3 regions of the Pseudomonas grandcourensis genome follow, and region 1 is predicted to be linked to each of the others. Evidence: predicted binding sites of a transcription regulator. Region 1 holds the regulator's gene; each other region holds the start of a gene.

The links. Region 1 encodes sigma-54, which starts transcription at its own class of promoters, with help from an activator protein. Its sites were predicted from a motif close to ANTGGCATNNANNTTGCTNT; they were not measured.
Positions count from the first base shown of each region.
Region 2: the regulator sigma-54 is predicted to act here: its motif matches at 3,512-3,531, upstream of AABM52_RS07590 (flagellar basal body rod protein FlgF).
Region 3: the regulator sigma-54 is predicted to act here: its motif matches at 5,296-5,315, upstream of glnK (P-II family nitrogen regulator).

Region 1 covers NZ_CP150919.1:991,250-997,779, forward strand. The annotation lists gene rapZ (RNase adapter RapZ) at 1-436, opposite strand, end outside; gene ptsN (PTS IIA-like nitrogen regulatory protein PtsN) at 439-903, opposite strand; gene raiA (ribosome-associated translation inhibitor RaiA) at 916-1,224, opposite strand; gene AABM52_RS04260 (RNA polymerase factor sigma-54) at 1,299-2,792, opposite strand; gene lptB (LPS export ABC transporter ATP-binding protein) at 3,038-3,763, opposite strand; gene lptA (lipopolysaccharide transport periplasmic protein LptA) at 3,763-4,311, opposite strand; gene lptC (LPS export ABC transporter periplasmic protein LptC) at 4,298-4,870, opposite strand; gene AABM52_RS04280 (HAD family hydrolase) at 4,878-5,402, opposite strand; gene AABM52_RS04285 (KpsF/GutQ family sugar-phosphate isomerase) at 5,402-6,376, opposite strand.
Region 2 covers NZ_CP150919.1:1,720,427-1,726,956, forward strand. The annotation lists gene AABM52_RS07570 (amino acid aminotransferase) at 1-230, opposite strand, end outside; gene AABM52_RS07575 (4a-hydroxytetrahydrobiopterin dehydratase) at 230-586, opposite strand; gene phhA (phenylalanine 4-monooxygenase) at 691-1,482, opposite strand; gene AABM52_RS07585 (sigma-54-dependent transcriptional regulator) at 1,760-3,322, shown strand; gene AABM52_RS07590 (flagellar basal body rod protein FlgF) at 3,586-4,326, shown strand; gene flgG (flagellar basal-body rod protein FlgG) at 4,372-5,157, shown strand; gene flgH (flagellar basal body L-ring protein FlgH) at 5,210-5,905, shown strand; gene AABM52_RS07605 (flagellar basal body P-ring protein FlgI) at 5,924-6,530, shown strand, end outside.
Region 3 covers NZ_CP150919.1:6,571,605-6,578,134, forward strand. The annotation lists gene AABM52_RS29665 (DUF484 family protein) at 1-622, shown strand, start outside; gene xerC (tyrosine recombinase XerC) at 625-1,524, shown strand; gene AABM52_RS29675 (HAD-IA family hydrolase) at 1,521-2,228, shown strand; gene sutA (transcriptional regulator SutA) at 2,328-2,648, opposite strand; gene AABM52_RS29685 (secondary thiamine-phosphate synthase enzyme YjbQ) at 2,750-3,175, opposite strand; gene AABM52_RS29690 (ammonium transporter) at 3,389-4,726, opposite strand; gene glnK (P-II family nitrogen regulator) at 4,762-5,100, opposite strand; gene AABM52_RS29700 (accessory factor UbiK family protein) at 5,509-5,769, shown strand; gene AABM52_RS29705 (Bro-N domain-containing protein) at 6,202-6,530, shown strand, end outside.

The DNA.
Region 1 (6,530 bases):
GGTTCAGGTTGGTGGTGTTGATCTTGAGATCGGCAAGGTCGGCAATCGGCCCGAGCAGGACGCTCTCAACGTTGATGGCTTCGGCCAGCGAGCGGTTGGCGTTGCTCAGGGGGTGACGTCGGCGGGTTTCCGAGAAACGCTTGAGCAGGGTTTCTTCGTCGGCGTCCAGGTACAGCACGTCGCACTGGATGTGGCGCGCACGGACTTCTTCGAGCAGGTCGGGGAAGCGTGACAGGTGGCTGGGCAGGTTGCGCGCATCAATGGAAACGGCGACCAGCGGTTGCAACATCTCGGTATGAACCAGGGCGCGTTCGGCCAGCTCCGGCAGCAGGCCGGCAGGCAGATTGTCGATGCAGTAGTAGCCGTTGTCCTCAAGAACGTTGAGGGCGGTACTTTTACCTGAGCCGGAACGGCCACTGACGATGATCAAGCGCATGATTACTGACCGTTTTGCTCGTCCAGGACAACCTGATACAGGGCTTCGTTGCTTGCAGCACTACGCAGCTTTTCGCGCACTTCCTTGCGGTCGAGCATGCTGGCGATCTGTCGCAGCAGCTCAAGGTGCGCATCGGTGGCGGCTTCCGGGACCAGCAGCACGAACAGCAGGTCAACCGGCGCGCCATCGATGGCGTCGAAATCGATAGGGGCGTCCAGGTGCATCAATGCACTGATGGGCGAAACACAGCCCTTGAGGCGGCAATGTGGAATGGCGATGCCATTGCCAAACCCGGTGGAGCCGAGTTTTTCACGGGCAATCAGTGCCTCGAAGACATCTTGCATCTCCAGGGCCGGCACTTCGCGGGCGATCAGATTGGCAATTTGTTCGAGGGCTTTCTTTTTACTGCCTCCCGGCACGTTCACCAGGGAACGGCCGGGGGTCAGGATACTTTCAAGTCGGATCATGGGTAGGGAGTGTTAACGACCGGTTGCGCCCTGAAGGAGGCTCTGGGTCTTTTCCTTATGCTTTTTGAGTTGTTTATCCAGCTTGTCGGTGAGTGCGTCGATCGCGGCATACATATCGGTATGTTCCGCGTTGGCGACCACTTCATTCCCGGGAATATGTAGCGTGGCTTCGATTTTCTGCTTCAGTTTTTCGACGGTCATCGTGACCTGCACATTAGTGATCTTGTCGAAATGTCGCTCCAATCGCTCGAGTTTTTCGCCGATGTAGGTGCGAAGAGGTTCGGTCACTTCCAGTTGGTGTCCACTGATGTTGACTTGCATACAGCTTCTCCTTCGTTGCCAGTGCATAAAGCGGTAGATCAGATGATCTACCACTGGAACGCTGTGGCGTGGCCCTACATCAACCGCTTGCGTTCGCTCGAAGGCGCGATCCCGAGGGATTCGCGGTACTTGGCGACGGTGCGGCGAGCCACCTGAATGCCTTGTGCCTCCAGTAAACCAGCGATCTTGCTGTCACTCAACGGCTTTTTCTGATTTTCCGCTGCAACCAGTTTTTTGATGATCGCCCGGATCGCCGTGGACGAGCATTCGCCGCCTTCGGAGGTGCTTACGTGACTGGAAAAAAAGTACTTCAGTTCATAAATGCCCCGGGGGGTGTGCATGAACTTCTGGGTGGTCACCCGTGAAATCGTCGACTCATGCATGCCCACCGCTTCGGCGATGTCATGCAGGACCAGCGGCTTCATAGCTTCGTCGCCGTACTCCAGAAAGCCGCGCTGATGCTCGACGATCTGGGTGGCAACCTTCATCAGGGTTTCATTGCGGCTTTGCAGGCTCTTGATGAACCAGCGGGCCTCCTGCAACTGATTGCGCATGAAGGTATTGTCGGCGCTGGTGTCGGCGCGGCGCACGAAACCAGCGTACTGGGCGTTGACCCGCAGCCGTGGCACTGACTCCTGATTGAGCTCCACCAGCCAGCGCTCGTTGTCCTTGCGCACGATGACGTCAGGAACGACGTACTCGGCTTCGGTGGACTCGATCTGCGAGCCCGGACGAGGGTTGAGGCTCTGGACCAGCTCGATGACCTGGCGCAGTTCGTCTTCCTTGAGCTTCATGCGACGCATCAACTGGCTGTAGTCGCGGCTGCCAAGCAGGTCGATGTAATCGGTGACCAGGCGCTTGGCCTCGGCCAGCCAAGGGGTCTTGGCAGGCAGCTGGCGCAATTGCAGCAGCAGGCATTCGCCCAGGTTGCGGGCGCCGATGCCGGCGGGCTCGAATTGCTGGATGCGGTGCAGGACGGCTTCGATTTCGTCCAGTTCGATGTCCAGTTCCGGGTCGAAGGCTTCGAGGATTTCCTCGAGGGTTTCGTCCAGGTAGCCCTGATTGTTGATGCAGTCGATCAGGGTCACGGCGATCAGGCGATCGGTGTCGGACATCGGGGCCAGGTTCAGTTGCCACAGCAAGTGGCTCTGCAGGCTTTCGCCGGCCGAGGTGCGGGTGGTGAAGTCCCACTCGTCATCGTCGTTGCTTGGCAGGCTGCTGGCGCTGGTCTGGTATACGTCTTCCCAGGCAGTATCGACGGGAAGTTCGTTGGGAATGCGTTCGTTCCAGTCGCCTTCCTCAAGGTTATCAACCGTAGGGGCGCTTTCCTGGTAGGAGGGCTCCTGGATGTCAGTGTTGGGCTTTTGTTCGGCGTTGTCGGCCAAGGGGTCGGAATTGTCGAAGTCGTCGCCTTCTTCCTGGCGTTCGAGCATCGGATTGGACTCCAGGGCCTCCTGGATTTCCTGTTGCAGGTCCAGGGTCGACAATTGGAGCAGGCGGATGGCCTGTTGCAGCTGCGGTGTCATCGTCAGCTGCTGGCCCATTCTCAAGACTAGCGATGGTTTCATGGCAGGGGCTTAACACCTTATTCGCCGGCGCACATGCGCCATCCACTACAGGGCGCCGGGGCGCCAAACTTAAGCAAATTATATGCCTGAAACTAAAGGGTTTGCCTAGAGCGCTGTAACAATAAAAACTATAAAGCTGTGTTGCTGCGCTGCCCTTGTTGAGGGCTGACCACGCTTGTCGGCACGAGGCGCTGGTGAGTGGGCCGGTCAGGTGCCCGGGCAACTGCCTGGGCACGGCTCAGCGCTTACAGGCGGAACTCATGGCCCAGGTACACTTCCTTGACCAGGTCGTTGGCCAGGATGGTCTCTGCGTCGCCTTCGGCGATCAGTTGGCCGTCATTGACGATATAGGCGGTTTCACAGATATCCAGGGTTTCACGAACGTTGTGGTCCGTGATCAGCACGCCAATGCCTTTGGCCTTGAGGTGGTGAATGATCTGCTTGATGTCGCCGACCGAAATCGGGTCCACGCCGGCGAAGGGTTCGTCGAGGAGGATGAATTTCGGGTTGGTGGCCAGGGCGCGGGCGATTTCCACGCGGCGGCGCTCACCACCGGACAGGCTCATGCCCAGGTTGTCGCGGATGTGGCTGATGTGGAACTCCTGCAGCAGGCTTTCCAGCTCCTTGCGACGGCCGGCCTTGTCGAGTTCCTTGCGGGTCTCGAGGATGGCCATGATGTTGTCGGCCACCGACAGTTTGCGGAAGATCGATGCTTCTTGCGGCAGGTAGCCGATACCGGCCTTTGCGCGGCCGTGCATCGGCTGGTGGCTGACGTCCAGATCATCGATCAGGACGCGGCCCTGGTCGGCCTGCACCAGGCCGACGATCATGTAGAAGCAGGTGGTCTTGCCGGCGCCGTTCGGGCCAAGCAGGCCGACGATCTGGCCGCTGTCGATGGACAGGCTGACGTCACGCACGACCTGGCGGCTCTTGTAGCTCTTGGCCAGATGCTGAGCTTTCAGAGTTGCCATTACTGGGCCTTTTTCTCGTCGGTTTTCTTCTTCGGCTGGATCACCATGTCGATACGCGGGCGCGACTCGGTGACCTTGCTGCCTGTGGCGCGACCGGCGCTGGCGAGTTTCTTGTCCGTGTCGTAGACAATTTTCTCGCCTTGGGTGACGTTGTTGTCCTTGTCGACAACTTTGGCCTTGTCGATCAGTACGACGCGATTTTGCGTGGCGTGATACTGGATCGTCACGCCCCAGCCCTGAACAGGCTTGGTATCGCCGGCCGTTTGCAATTGCTCGAAGTACGCAAGGTTGCCCACCGAGGTCACTACGTCAATGTCGCCAGTCGGGGTGCGGGTGATGGTAACGGTGTTGCCTGTCACCTTCATCGAGCCTTGGGTGATGATCACGTCACCCTTATAGGTAGCAATACCTTGCTTGTCGTCCAGTTGGGCATCGTCGGCCTGAATGCGGATAGGCTGCTGTTGATCTTCCGGCAGAGCCCAGGCGCTCACGCTTCCCAGTGCTGCGCCCAGACTGAGCAAAATCGGGAGGGTTTTAACGAGCCTCATACTGTCCTCTTACGTTCGATAGCAGGTGTATCCTGCTTTCTTTCAAATACGCTTTCATTCCCTTGCCAGTCGATACACCGCCAGCGCCGTCGATTCTAACGTCTTGCTCGGTCTGCGCATATTGCTGCTGCGGGAACACGGTCATGCGGGTGCTGGTGATCAGGGTCTTGCGGTTTTTCTCGTCGAAGCGCGTGATTCGCACGTCATCGATCAGTTCGACCTGTGTGCCATCTGGGTTGACCTCGCCGCGCAGGCTCTGGACGTGCCACGGGAATTCAGTGCCGCGGAACACATTCAGGTCGGGGTTGGTCAGCAATGTCACCTCGGTCGCCTTCAGGTGCTCGACCTTGTCGGACACCAGATCATATTGCAGCTTGCCGTCCGGCAGGTACTGCACGCTGTGGGCGTTGATGGCGTAATAGTCGATCGCGCTTTCATCGACCGGCGTTACCGGCTTGTCGAGGAAGCGTTCCGGGCTGATGTTCCAGTAGCCAACCGCGGCGAATATCGCCGCGATGCAAGTGAACATCAGCATGTTGCGAAACTTTTTGCTCAGCATAATGGGCTCACAGGTACGCCGCATTGGCCGCATCGAGGCGGTCCTGGGCGCGCAGGATCAATTCGCAGAATTCGCGAGCGGCACCTTCGCCGCCACGGGCGAGGGTGATGCCGTGAGCGTGTTCACGCACGAAACCGGCGGCATTGGCCACGGCCATGCCCAGGCCGACGCGACGAATCACCGGCAGGTCAGGCAGGTCATCGCCGAGGTAGGCCACCTGTTCATAGCTCAGGTTGAGTTGGGCCAGCAGTTCGTCGAGCACCACCAGTTTATCTTCGCGACCCTGATAGAGATGCGGGATGCCGAGGTTTTTGGCTCGTCGCTCGACCACCGGGGTCTTGCGGCCACTGATGATGGCGGTCTGTACGCCAGCGGCCATCAGCATCTTGATGCCCTGGCCGTCGAGGGTGTTGAACGTCTTGAATTCGCTGCCGTCTTCGAGGAAGTACAGGCGCCCGTCGGTCAGCACGCCATCGACATCGAACACCGCCAGCTTGATCTGTTTGCCGCGTTGCAGCAGGTCTGCACTCATTACATTACTCCTGCACGCAGCAAGTCGTGCATGTTCAAGGCGCCGACCGGGCGGTCTTCACGGTCGACCACGACCAGCGCGTTGATTTTATGGTCTTCCATGATTTTCAGCGCTTCGGCGGCGAGCATCTCGGCGCGGGCAGTCTTGCCGTGTGCAGTCATGACCTGGTCGATTGTAGCGCTATGGATGTCGATGCTGCGGTCCAGCGTGCGACGCAAGTCACCGTCGGTGAAGATCCCGGCCAGTTTTCCATCGGCTTCCAGGATCACGGTCATTCCCAGGCCTTTGCGGGTCATTTCCATCAGCGCGTCCTTCAACAGAGTGCCGCGCTGTACTTGCGGCAACTCTTGCCCGGCATGCATGACATTTTCCACTTTAAGCAGCAAGCGTCGGCCCAGGGCGCCGCCGGGATGGGAAAAGGCGAAGTCTTCGGCGGTAAAACCACGGGCTTCCAGCAGCGCGACGGCCAGGGCATCGCCCATGACCAGGGCGGCGGTGGTCGACGAGGTGGGGGCCAGGTTCAACGGACAGGCTTCGTGCTCGACGTGAACATTCAGGTTGACCTCGGCGGCCTTGGACAGCGGCGAGTCAGGGTTGCCGGTCATGCTGATCAACTGGATGCCCAGGCGCTTGATCAGTGGCAGCAGGGTCACGATTTCATTGGTGGAGCCGGAATTCGAGAGCGCCAGAATGATGTCGTCGCGGGTAATCATGCCCATGTCGCCGTGGCTGGCCTCAGCCGGGTGCACAAAAAACGCCGTGGTGCCGGTACTGGCCAGGGTCGCGGCAATCTTGTTGCCGATGTGCCCTGACTTGCCCATGCCGACCACGACCACGCGGCCTTTGCTGGCCAGAATCATCTCGCAAGCGCGTACGAAATCTGCGTCGATGTGGGGTAGCAGGCCTTGCACGGCTTCTACCTCGAGGCGGATGGTGCGTTGTGCTGATTGAATCAGGTCGCTGGATTGGCTCATGTCAGAAATCGTATAGCCTGATGAAAAGGCGGCGATTATAGCGGTTATGAACGAATCCCTCACGCTAGTTCGTCGCGCATTGTCATCCTTGCTGCCGGAAACCTTCTAAACGGGGCTTTCAACCGGTCATGCAGTTGAACATGTCCTGGCTTTG
Region 2 (6,530 bases), 730 kb from region 1:
TTGCCGAACGCCGGTTCGCCGTGACCACCGATGTAGGTCTTGGTGGACTGGCGATCCACCAGGCGCTGCTCTGCAAGCTTCACCGACTGGAGAATCGGCGTCAGGCCCTGGGCGTCCTTGTAGACGCCCACGCCCAAATCGAACTTGCGCGGGTTCGGGTCCTGCGCGTAGGCCTCCATCAGGCCGAGGATCGGGTCGCCAGGTACTCGACCGATGGCGTCGAAATGCATTACTTGCGCCCCTCGGCGTCCTTCGCCACTTCGTCAGTGCGCGCGGCCATGATGAAGTCGTTGCGGTGCAGGCCCTTGATCGAGTGGCTCCACCAGGTCACGGTCACTTTGCCCCACTCGGTCAGCAGGCCCGGGTGGTGGCCTTCGGCCTCGGAGATTTCACCGACGGCGTTGGTGAACGCCAGGGCGTGCTTGAAGTTCTTGAACAGGAAGACCTTTTCCAGCTGCATGATGCTGTCACGTACTTCGATGTTCCAGTCCGGGATCTGCTTGATCAGGATCGGCAGTTCTTCGTCGCTGACTTGTGGGGCGTCGGCGCGGCAGGCTTCGCAATGGGCTTGAGTTAATGCGGTCATGATGTGTTCCTGAAATCGAATGTTGGGAAATCGGCCCTCAGTGCTACCACGCTAATCCAAAGCGATGGTTTCTGACAGGCTCACTTGATTCTAAAAGCGGCGGATCACGCGGCTTTTGGTTTTGGCGGAAATTTCGGTGCGTGCAGACCCATCTGCATCGCTTGCTTGACCATGCCCATGATGTCTTCGTGAGCGAGGTCGAACAGACGCTTGAGATTTGGCAACGCGAAGTACAGTGGCTGCAAGATGTCGATGCGGTACGGCGTGCGCATGCATTCCAGCGGATCGAACGCCTGATGCTCAGGCTCGTCCGACAGGCAATACACGGTCTCTTTCGGCGAGGACAGAATGCCGCCGCCATAGATGCGCTGGCCTTGCGGGGTGTCGACCAGGCCGAACTCGATGGTCATCCAGTATAGGCGCGCCAGGTACACGCGTTCTTCCTTGGTCGCCTTGAGGCCGAGTTTGCCGTAGGTGTGGGTGAATTCGGCGAACCACGGGTTGGTCAGCAGCGGGCAGTGACCGAAGATCTCGTGGAAAATGTCCGGCTCTTGCAAGTAGTCCAGTTCTTCGCGGGTACGAATAAAGGTCGCCACCGGAAACTGCTTGCTGGCGAGCAATTCGAAAAAGGTCTGGAAGGGAATCAGTGCGGGAACCCGGGCAACCTGCCAGCCGGTGGTTTCACCGAGGACCTTGTTGATTTCGCCGAGTTGAGGAATGCGGTCGTGGGGCAGACCGAGTTTTTCGATACCGTCCAGGTACTCCTGGCACGCACGCCCTTCGATCACTTTCAGTTGGCGAGTGATCAGCGTGTTCCACACCGCGTGTTCTTCGGCGGGGTAGTCGATAAAACCTTGCGCATCGGGCTCGCGAGCCACGTATTGCGTCTGCTTCATGCTGCTCTCCTGCTAGGGATTTCGTTCTTGTTATGTACTGCTATGGACCTAGAAATACCCCAAGGATTGCACTGTTGCAGCAGGTGTCTGGCGTCATGCGTAGGAAAAATCTTCGATAATCGTAAAGTTTTCGTTACGTGTTGGGCGTCGGTGCGCAAATGTTGAGATTGGCGGGTGGGAAAAGCCCTCCACCTGTCACATAATCTTGACGACTATCTGAGTGCCTCAGCAGAAATTATCCCTGCGCACCTTACTCACAGTTTTTTTGGGTCTTTATATGCGTATCAAAGTCCACTGCCAGAACCGCATCGGCATACTGCGCGACATTCTCAACCTGTTGGTGGAATACGGGATCAACGTGGCCCGCGGCGAGGTGGGCGGTGAGCATGGCAATGCCATCTACCTGCATTGCCCGAACCTGATCAACATTCAGTTCCAGGCCTTGCGTCCGAAATTCGAAGCGATTGCCGGGGTCTTTGGCGTCAAGCGTGTAGGGCTGATGCCCAGCGAGCGTCGGCACATGGAGCTCAATGCACTGCTCGGTGCGCTGGAGTTTCCGGTGCTGTCGATCGACATGGGCGGCTCCATCGTCGCGGCCAACCGGGCAGCGGCGCAGTTGCTTGGGGTGCGGGTCGATGAGGTGCCGGGGATTCCTCTGTCGCGGTACGCCGAAGATTTCGATTTGCCGGAACTGGTGCGCGCCAACAAGTCGCGGATCAACGGGCTGCGGGTCAAGGTCAAGGGCGATGTGTTCCTCGCCGACATCGCGCCGCTGCAATCGGAGCATGACGACAGTGAAGCGATGGCCGGTGCGGTGCTGACATTGCATCGCGCCGACCGGGTGGGCGAGCGCATCTACAACGTGCGCAAGCAGGAGTTGCGCGGCTTCGACAGCATCTTCCAAAGCTCGAAAGTCATGGCCGCCGTGGTACGCGAAGCGCGGCGCATGGCGCCGCTGGATGCGCCGCTGTTGATCGAAGGTGAGACCGGCACCGGCAAGGAATTGCTGGCGAGGGCCTGCCATCTGGCCAGCCCGCGTGGGCAGTCGCCATTGATGGCGCTCAATTGCGCGGGTCTGCCGGAGTCCATGGCCGAAACGGAATTGTTCGGCTATGGCCCGGGTGCCTTCGAAGGGGCGCGGGCCGAAGGCAAGCTCGGGCTGCTGGAACTGACGGCGGGCGGCACGTTGTTTCTCGATGGCGTCGGGGAAATGAGCCCACGCTTACAGGTGAAGTTGCTGCGCTTTTTGCAGGACGGTTGCTTCCGCCGTGTGGGCAGTGATGAAGAGGTCTACCTCGACGTGCGAGTGATCTGCGCGACCCAGGTCGACCTGTCCGAATTGTGCGCTCGCGGCGAGTTCCGCCAGGACCTCTATCACCGCTTGAATGTGTTGTCGCTGCACATCCCGCCGTTGCGCGAATGCCTCGACGGTTTGACGCCGCTGGTGGAGCACTTCCTCGATCAGGCCAGCCGGCAGATTGGATGCCCGCTGCCCAAACTCGCCCCGGCGGCGATGGAGCGGCTCAGCCACTACCATTGGCCGGGCAACGTGCGGCAACTGGAGAACGTGCTGTTCCAGGCGGTTTCCCTGTGCGACGGCGGCACGGTCAAGGCCGAGCACATTCGCCTGCCGGATTATGGTGTGCGTCAGCCCCTTGGCGATTTTTCGCTGGAGGGTGGGTTGGACGAGATCGTCGGGCGTTTCGAGAAGGCGGTGCTCGAGCGGCTGTATTCCGAGCATCCGAGCAGTCGGCAACTGGGCAAGCGGCTCGGGGTTTCGCATACCACCATTGCCAATAAGTTGCGCGAGTATGAGGTGGGCAAGGACAACAGCATTTAAGATCAAAAGATCGCAGCCTTCGGCAGCTCCTACGTCGAACCCTGTAGGAGCTGCCGAAGGCTGCGATCTTTTGATCCGTTGCCGCGAAGCGGCATGACACCGCCGGTTTTTCGTCTCTGATACAAATCACAAATCCCCTCTGAATTCCCCAAGTCCCCTGTTTGCCGGGCCCCGCGCCGTCAAAAACAAGTTGGTCTGCAAATTGCTTATGGCTCAGCAGTACAGCAGTGGGCGGCAAACGTCCGGCAGGCAGAGGAACAATTGTGGACAAGTACCTTTATGTGGCAATGACCGGCGCCAGCCAGAATGCACTGGCGCAAAAGGCTCATGCCAACAACCTCGCGAACATCTCCACCAACGGCTTCCAGAAAGACCTGGAGCAGGCCCGTTCGATGCCGGTGTTCGGTGACAGCTTTCCGGCGCGTGCGTTTGCCATGTCCGAACGTCCGGCCACGGACTTCTCCCCTGGCTCACTGGTGGAAACCGGCCGCGACCTCGACGTTGCCGTGCAAGGCGGCGGCTGGATTGCCGTACAGACGCCCGATGGCGGTGAAAGCTACGTGCGCACCGGCAGCCTGAACGTTGACGCCCTGGGCGTGCTGCGCGCCGGCAATGGCATGCCGGTCATGGGCAATGGCGGGCCGATTGCCGTGCCGCCGGAGCAGCAGATCGAAGTCGGCGAGGACGGCACCATCAGCATCCGCGCGATGGGCGAAGGTCCCCGGGTGATGGCTGAAGTCGACCGTATCAAGCTGGTCAACCCGGACCTCAAGAACATGACCAAGGGCCTGGATGGTTCGATCCACACCAAGGACGGCAAGCCGGCGCAGGCCGATGCCAACGTCAAGCTGGTGTCCGGGTTCCTCGAGTCGAGCAACGTCAATGCCGTGGAAGAGATGACCTCGGTTCTGGCCTTGTCCAAGCAGTTCGAACTGCACATCAAGATGATGAACACCGCCAAAGACGATGACCAGGCCATGGCTCGGGTCTTGCAGATCAGCTAATTACCAGAACGTCGCGCCGTAAAACAGGCGCACGAGGAGAATCGAATGCTTCCGGCTCTATGGGTTGCCAAGACAGGTCTGTCCGCCCAGGACACCAACCTGACCACCATTTCCAACAACCTGGCCAACGTGTCGACCACGGGTTTCAAACGTGATCGCGCCGAGTTCCAGGACCTGCTCTACCAGATCAAGCGTCAACCAGGCGCCCAGTCGACCCAGGACAGCGAACTGCCGTCGGGCCTGCAACTGGGTACCGGTGTGCGCATCGTCGGCACCCAGAAAAACTTCACCGCCGGCAGCCTGCAAACCACCGAGCAGCCACTGGACATGGCCATCGACGGTCGCGGTTTCTTCCAGATCCTGCAACCGGATGGCACCACGTCCTACACCCGTGACGGTACGTTCCACCTGGACTCCAACGGCCAGATCGTCAACGCCAGCGGCTTTGCCTTGGAGCCGGCCATTGTCATTCCGAACGACGCGCAGACCTTCACGGTCGGCCGCGACGGCACCGTGTCCATCACCGTCGCCGGCAACCCGGCCGCCCAGGTGATCGGTAACCTGCAAACCGCCGACTTCATCAACCCGGCCGGCCTGCAGGCCGTGGGCAACAACCTGTTCCTGGAAACCGCCGCCAGTGGTGCGCCGCAAGTCGGCACCCCGGGCCTGGCCGGTTTCGGCACCACGCTGCAGAACACCCTGGAAACGTCCAACGTCAGCACCGTTGAGGAGATGGTCAACATGATCACCACCCAGCGCGCCTACGAGATGAACTCCAAGGTGATCTCCACCGCCGACCAGATGCTCTCGTTCGTAACGCAGAATCTGTAATCAAGTCTATGAGGCAGCCATGAGGCTGCCTGCTACACCGTGAGGTAGGGTCATGAATCGCTATGTAACTGTTCTGGCACTGAGTGGGGTCACCGCGCTCGCAGGTTGCGTGCCTTCGACGCCCAAACCCAATGACCCTTACTACGCTCCGGTGTTGCCGCGAACGCCGTTGCCGGCGGCGGCGAACAATGGCTCGATCTATCAGGCCGGTTTTGAACAGAACCTCTACGGCGACCGCAAGGCGTTCCGGGTCGGTGACATCATCACCATCACCCTGAACGAAAGGACCCAGGCCAGCAAAAACGCCAACTCGCAAATTGGCAAGAACAGCAAGGCCAGCATCGGCCTGACCTCGCTGTTCGGCTCCACACCCAACACCAACAACCCGTTTGGCAGTGGTGACCTGAGCCTGGACGCCAGCTATGAAGGTGACCGCGCGACCAAGGGTGACAGCAAGGCGGCGCAGGGCAACACCCTGACCGGTTCGATCACGGTCACCGTCGCCGATGTGTTGCCCAACGGCATCATCGCGGTGCGCGGCGAGAAGTGGATGACCCTCAACACCGGCGATGAACTGGTGCGGATTGCCGGCCTTGTTCGCGCCGATGACATCTCTACCGACAACACCGTGTCGTCGACCCGTGTTGCCGATGCGCGCATCACCTACTCGGGCACCGGTTCGTTTGCCGATGCGAGTCAGCCAGGCTGGTTCGACCGTTTCTTCCTCAGCCCGCTGTTCCCTTTCTAGGTGGCTTTCCAGTTGAGCATGTTGAACTTCAAACACCTTTTGGTGGCCGCCCTGATGTTGTCTGCAGCCTTCAACGCTCAAGCCGAGCGCCTGAAGGACATCGCCAGCATTTCCGGCGTGCGTTCCAACCAATTGATCGGCTACGGCCTGGTGGTCGGGCTTAACGGCACCGGCGACCAGACGACACAAACTCCGTTCACCCTGCAGACCTTCAACAACATGCTCTCGCAGTTCGGCATCAAGGTGCCGCCGGGTTCGGGCAACGTGCAGTTGAAGAACGTCGCGGCGGTATCGATCAGCGCCGATTTACCGGCGTTCGCAAAGCCGGGTCAGCAGGTCGACATCACCGTTTCCTCCATCGGTAACTCCAAGAGTTTGCGCGGCGGCACCTTGCTGCTGACGCCGCTCAAGGGTATCGATGGCAATGTCTATGCGGTGGCCCAGGGCAACCTGGTGGTTGGCGGTTTCGATGCGGAAGGGCGAGACGGCTCGAAGATCACCGTCAACGTTCCATCGGCTGGTCGCATCCCCGGTGGTGCGTCGGTGGAGCGTGCGGTGCCGAGCGGTTTCAACCAGGGCAACAGCCTGACGCTGAACCTCAACCGTTCCGACTTCACCACCGCCA
Region 3 (6,530 bases), 1.2 Mb from region 1:
CTTCGTCGAGCACGAAGAACTGCTGCCGTCCCTGCGTATTCCCCATCGGCGCGGCGACACCGTGTCGCTGGTGGAGCGTCAGATGACGATCCTGCGCGACCGCAACATTGAACTGCGTCATCGCCTGTCGCATTTGATGGACGTGGCCCGGGACAACGACCGACTGTTCGAAAAGACTCGTCGCCTGATCCTCGCGTTGATGGATGCTGCCAGCCTGGAAGATGTGGTGATGTGCGTCGAAGACAGCCTGCGCCAGGAGTTCCAGGTGCCCTTCGTCAGCCTCATCCTGCTCGGCGACAACGCCATGCCGGTGGGCCGCTGGGTCACCCATGCCGAAGCTCAAGTGGCCATCGGCGGTTTGCTCTCGGAAGACAAAAGCGTCAGCGGCAGCCTGCGCGAACATGAACTGGACTTCCTGTTCGGCGAAGAACAGCGCAAGCAGATCGGCTCCACCGCGGTCGTTGCCATCAGCCACCAAGGCATCCACGGCATCCTGGCCATCGCCAGCCGTGATCCGCAGCACTATAAAAGCTCGGTGGGCACCTTGTTCCTGAGCTACATCGCTGAAGTCATGGGTCGCGTGCTGCCACGGGTCAACAACTCCCTGCGCTCGGTACGCTGAACATGGAACGACAACTGGACGCTTACTGCGAACACCTGCGCAGTGAGCGGCAGGTGTCGCCGCACACGCTGTCGGCCTACCGCCGCGACCTCGATAAAGTGCTGGGCTGGTGCGTCAAACAGAATATCGGCAGCTGGACGGCGCTGGACATCCAGCGCCTGCGCAGCCTGGTTGCCCGTCTGCACGCCCAGGGTCAATCGTCCCGCAGTCTGGCGCGATTGCTGTCGGCCGTTCGCGGGCTCTATCACTACCTGAACCGCGAAGGCCTGTGCGACCACGACCCGGCCAATGGCCTTGCGCCGCCTAAAGGCGAACGCCGCCTGCCGAAAACCCTCGATACCGACCGCGCACTGCAACTGCTGGAAGGTGGTGTGGAGGATGACTTTCTGGCTCGCCGGGATCAGGCGATTCTCGAGCTTTTCTATTCCTCCGGGCTGCGGCTGTCGGAGCTGACAGGGCTCAATTTCGATCAACTCGACCTGGCTGACGGCATGGTCCAGGTGCTCGGCAAAGGCAGCAAGACCCGTCTGCTGCCGGTAGGCAAGAAGGCCCGCGAAGCGCTGGAGCAGTGGCTGCCATTGCGGGCCATGGCCAACCCGGCGGACGATGCGGTGTTTGTCAGCCAGCAAGGCCGCCGCCTCGGCCCCCGGGCGATCCAGGTGCGGGTCAAGGCTGCCGGCGAGCGCGAACTGGGGCAGAACCTGCACCCGCACATGCTGCGGCACTCCTTCGCCAGCCATTTGCTGGAATCCTCCCAGGACCTGCGCGCGGTACAGGAACTGCTTGGCCACTCGGACATCAAGACCACGCAGATCTACACCCACCTGGACTTCCAGCACCTGGCCACGGTCTACGACAGCGCCCACCCACGGGCCAAACGCATTAAGGGCGACGATTCATGAGCATTCAGTTGATCACCTTCGACCTCGACGACACCCTGTGGGATACCGCCCCCGTCATCGTCAGCGCCGAAGCCGTTTTGCGTGAATGGCTGACCGAGCACGCGCCCAATCTGGGGGCGGTGCCGGTGGAGCATTTGTGGGCCATTCGTGAGCGCATATTGAGCAACGAGCCCAGCCTCAAGCACCGCATCAGCGCCCTGCGTCGACGGGTACTGTTCCATGCACTGGAAGAGTCCGGTTATGGGCATGACGAAGCCTCGGATCTGGCGGACAAGAGTTTTGAAGTATTCCTGCACGCTCGGCATCAGATCGAAGTATTTCCAGAGGTCGAACCGACCCTGGAAATCCTCGCCAATCATTACGCCCTCGGCGTGGTCACCAATGGCAACGCCGATGTGCGTCGGCTGGGCCTGGCGGATTACTTCAAGTTTGCGCTGTGTGCCGAAGACATCGGCATCGCCAAACCCGATGCACGATTGTTCCATGAGGCCTTGCAGCGCGGTGGCGTGACCGCTGAATCGGCGGTGCACATTGGCGATCATCCGGGGGATGACATTGCCGGAGCGCAACAGGCGGGAATGCGGGCGATCTGGTTCAACCCGGCGGGCAAGATCTGGGAAGCCGAGCGCTTGCCCGATGCGGAGATTCGCAGCCTGACCGATTTGCCGGCGCTATTGGCGAGTTGGAACAAGGCCTCGGCCTGACGAAAAAACCCGTGGGATCACCACAGGTTTCAAATTTTTGTTTCAGGCATGAAAAAGCCCGCAGCGACGGCGGGCTTTTTCAGCAAGCGGATAGCAGGCTCAGATAGGCCGGCTGCCGTACTTGTTGTCCGGCTTCTTGGGCGGATCGGCGACCACATTGGCCTCCACTTCCTGCACCTTGCCACCTTTGGCCAAAAACTCCTCCATGGCCCGCGCGAGAGCATCGCGTTCCTTGTTCTTGGCTTCGACACTCGGCAGCTCATCGACCGATACCGCTGCCTTGGCCTTGCCTTTGGCGGTCGGAACCGGCGCATCACCGCCGTCGTCTTCAGCGACGTCTTCCGCCGCTGCTTCCAGACCTTCTTCGGTTTCGTCGTCGCCTACTTCGAGGTCGTCGTTTTCCAGATCATCGTCGCTCATGTTCTACCTCATGACTTGCGAAAAGCAGATTAGTTATAGCCCAGCTTTGCCCTCTGTCGAAGGCTGCAGGAAAAAATTCAACAGCCGCTGCTGACCAGCGGCTATGCCTCTTCACCGTGCACGGTGGCGAGGACTTTACGGGCACCGCCATGATCACGGTGCTCGCCCAGATAAACACCTTGCCAGGTCCCCAACGCCAACCGGCCTGCCGAAATCGGCAAACTGAGCTGACAGCCAAGTACGCTGGCCTTGAAGTGCGCCGGGAGGTCGTCCAGGCCTTCGTCGTTATGCTCATAGCCGTCTGTTCCTTGTGGGATCAGACGATTGAAAAATCGTTCGAAGTCGCGACGTACCGCCGGATCGGCGTTCTCGTTGATGGTCAACGACGCCGAGGTATGCTGCAGCCACAGATGCAACAGACCAACCCGACACGCCTTGAGTTCAGGCAGGCCGGCGAGTAACTCGTCCGTTACCAGGTGAAAGCCCCGGGGCCTCGCCCGCAAGGTAATCAGAGTCTGTTGCCACATACAGTTCTCCGCACGTTCGGGGCGCATTCTAGCGCGCTCTGGGAAAAAACAAAGGCCCTAATATTCCTTCAATCCTGTAAGCCTTTGGCTGCACAAAAACACCCGACGTAAACATCGTAAAACCTGTAGGAAAAAACCTTTCAGCTCAGCCTTCAATGACAAATTCCAGACAAAAAAATGCCCGGCAAGCCGGGCAGTTTTTTATGCGCTTGCTTACAAGTTGTAGCCGCGTTCGTTGTGAAGCGCCAGATCGATGCCGACCGCTTCTTCTTCTTCGTTGATACGCAGGCCCATGACCGCATCCAGCACCTTGAGGATGATGTATGTAGCGATCGCGGTGTAGATCACCGTGAAGCCCACGCCTTTGCACTGAATCCACACTTGTGCGGCGATGTCGGTCACGGTGCCGAAGCCACCCAGGGACGGCGCAGCGAACACACCCGTCAGGATTGCGCCGAGGATACCGCCGATACCGTGCACGCCGAACGCGTCCAGGGAGTCGTCATAGCCGAGCTTGCGCTTGAGGGTGGTGGCGCAGAAGAAGCACACCACGCCAGCCGCCAGACCGATTACCAGCGCGCCCATCGGGCCAACGGTGCCGGCAGCCGGAGTAATTGCCACCAGACCGGCAACCACGCCCGAAGCGATGCCCAGTGCGCTAGGTTTGCCGTGTGTTAGCCACTCGGCAAACATCCAGCCCAGCGCAGCAGCGGCGGTAGCAATCTGAGTCACCAGCATCGCCATGCCGGCGGTGCCGTTGGCCGCAGCGGCGGAACCGGCGTTGAAACCGAACCAGCCGACCCACAGCATGGCCGCGCCCATCAGGGTGTAACCGAGGTTGTGCGGCGCCATCGGCGTGGTCGGGAAGCCCTTGCGCTTGCCCAGCACCAGGCAGGCAACCAGACCAGCCACACCGGCGTTGATATGCACCACGGTGCCACCAGCGAAATCGAGCACGCCCCAGTCCCACAGCAGACCACCGTTGCCGGACCAGACCATGTGTGCGATCGGCGCATATACCAGGGTGAACCAGATGCCCATGAACACCAGCATCGCGGAGAACTTCATCCGCTCGGCGAAGGCGCCGACGATCAGCGCCGGAGTGATGATCGCGAAAGTCATCTGGAAGGTGACGAACACCGCCTCAGGGAACAGCGCCGCAGGCCCGGTCAGGCTGGCTGGCGTGATGCCGGCGAGGAATGCCTTGCCCATGCCGCCGAAGAACGAGTTGAAGTTGATGACGCCCTGCTCCATGCCCGTGGTGTCGAACGCGATGCTGTAGCCATAAATGACCCACAGGACGCTGATCAGACCGGTAATGGCGAAGCACTGCATCATCACGGAAAGAATGTTTTTCGACCGAACCATGCCGCCGTAGAACAGCGCGAGGCCAGGAATGGTCATGAACAGCACCAAGGCTGTCGAGGTCATCATCCAGGCGGTGTCGCCGGAGTTGAGGACTGGGGCCGCCACTTCGTCTGCCGCCAGAGCAAGGCTGGGCATTACGATGGACAACAGGGCTCCTAGCCCTGCGAGTTTACGCAGAGTCATATTGTTTTCTCCTGGGGCGTTGGGTTTGTGGCGGCTTAGATTGCGTCGGTATCGGTTTCGCCGGTACGGATGCGAATCGCCTGTTCCAGATTGACCACGAAGATCTTGCCGTCACCGATCTTGCCGGTGTTGGCAGCCTTGGTGATGGCCTCGATTACCCGGTCCAGATCCTTGTCGTCGATGGCGACGTCGATCTTCACCTTGGGCAGGAAATCGACCACGTATTCCGCGCCGCGATACAGCTCGGTGTGACCCTTCTGCCGACCAAAGCCTTTGACTTCAGTGACGGTAATGCCCTGCACGCCGATCTCGGACAGCGACTCGCGTACGTCGTCCAGCTTGAACGGCTTGATGATGGCAGTGACTAGCTTCATGAAAACTCTCTCCCGAATTGGTGGACTTGCCCCAGGAAAACAAACCCGACTCAAGTCTAAGCGCAGTGCCTGGCTTTGTAACGCATCGTCGGCCCTGACCTGCCCGTCCGACGCCCCTCACGAAACACTCCCCCGCTTCGCTTGGCGCACTGCGTTCGTCACAGTGACTGCATCAGTGCATGGGTCATCAGGGTCTAAGCAGAAAGCTTGCCATCTCCACAAAAACTATTGTTTTCAATCCTTTACCCGCAGATGACTGCTACTTCGCAACAACACCCGACGCGATACGCACAACAACGGTGCGACACCGTCCGTCCCCATGCGCGAAAAGCGTGCATCACTTGCCCGCGCAAATGACTATAGACACCGCGTGATACACTGCCCGGCATTGTTTCCAGGACATTGCTCATGCTCGCGCCAAAAGATTTCCTCGACGCCCTCACCGGCACCGCCTCCCGCCTCTTCAGCGGCGACACGCCTTTGCCGAAAGCAGAAATCGAAAGCCAGTTCAAAATGTTGCTGCAGAGCGGCTTCAGCAAACTGGATCTGGTGAGCCGGGAAGAATTCGATAGCCAGATGGTTGTATTGGCACGCACCCGGGCGCGGCTGGAGAGCCTTGAGGCGAAGGTGGCGGAGCTGGAGGCGAAGCTGAATCCGCCGACTGAATAAATTCTGATGTGAAATGCAGTCCCCTTGTGGGAGTGAGCCTGCTCGCGATTGAAGGTCGGAACGACCTTGCGCTTCACCTGTAGGAGCTGCCGAAGGCTGCGATCTTTTGATCGCAAGCCCCGCAACAATCCCGGCAACGTCCTACATACATCACGCCGCAGTCCGATTGCGTCGCCAAGTATCCAGTCTCTAAGCTCATCCCCTGCTGAATGTTCAGCATCGGGTTTGGCGACCTGGATAGCATCCGACGCACCGCGACCACGTTCGAACCGGGGAAGTAACCCATCTCGAATTATGGCAGCTGTGCGTGGGAGACCTTCGGGTCTGCCGGTTTCCGGATGCACCGGTTCGCCAACCCGCGCATAGCTGCCACCCTTTTCGTTTGGCGACGATCAGAGGCAGTTTCCTCCATTCGAATCCGGGAGCTGCACCATGGACGAAAACCATCTAATCCCTCACGTCTTCACCCGACACAAACTCCACCTCCACGCCCTTCTTATAGAAAACCAACCCTGGTTCAGCGCCCGCGACCTGGGCCGCCTCCTTCGCCTTTATATCGACGAACGCACCGTCCGAAAACTCGACCCAGACCAACGCCAAACCGCCCGAGCATTCATCCACGGTCACATCGAAAACACCCTGCTGATCAGCGAATCCGGCGTCTACGCCTTGCTGGTCTATCACTACTGCCCCGAATACCGAGCCTTACGCGAATGGCTCACCCACGAAGTTGTTCCCGCCCTGCGAGATGCCCAATACCC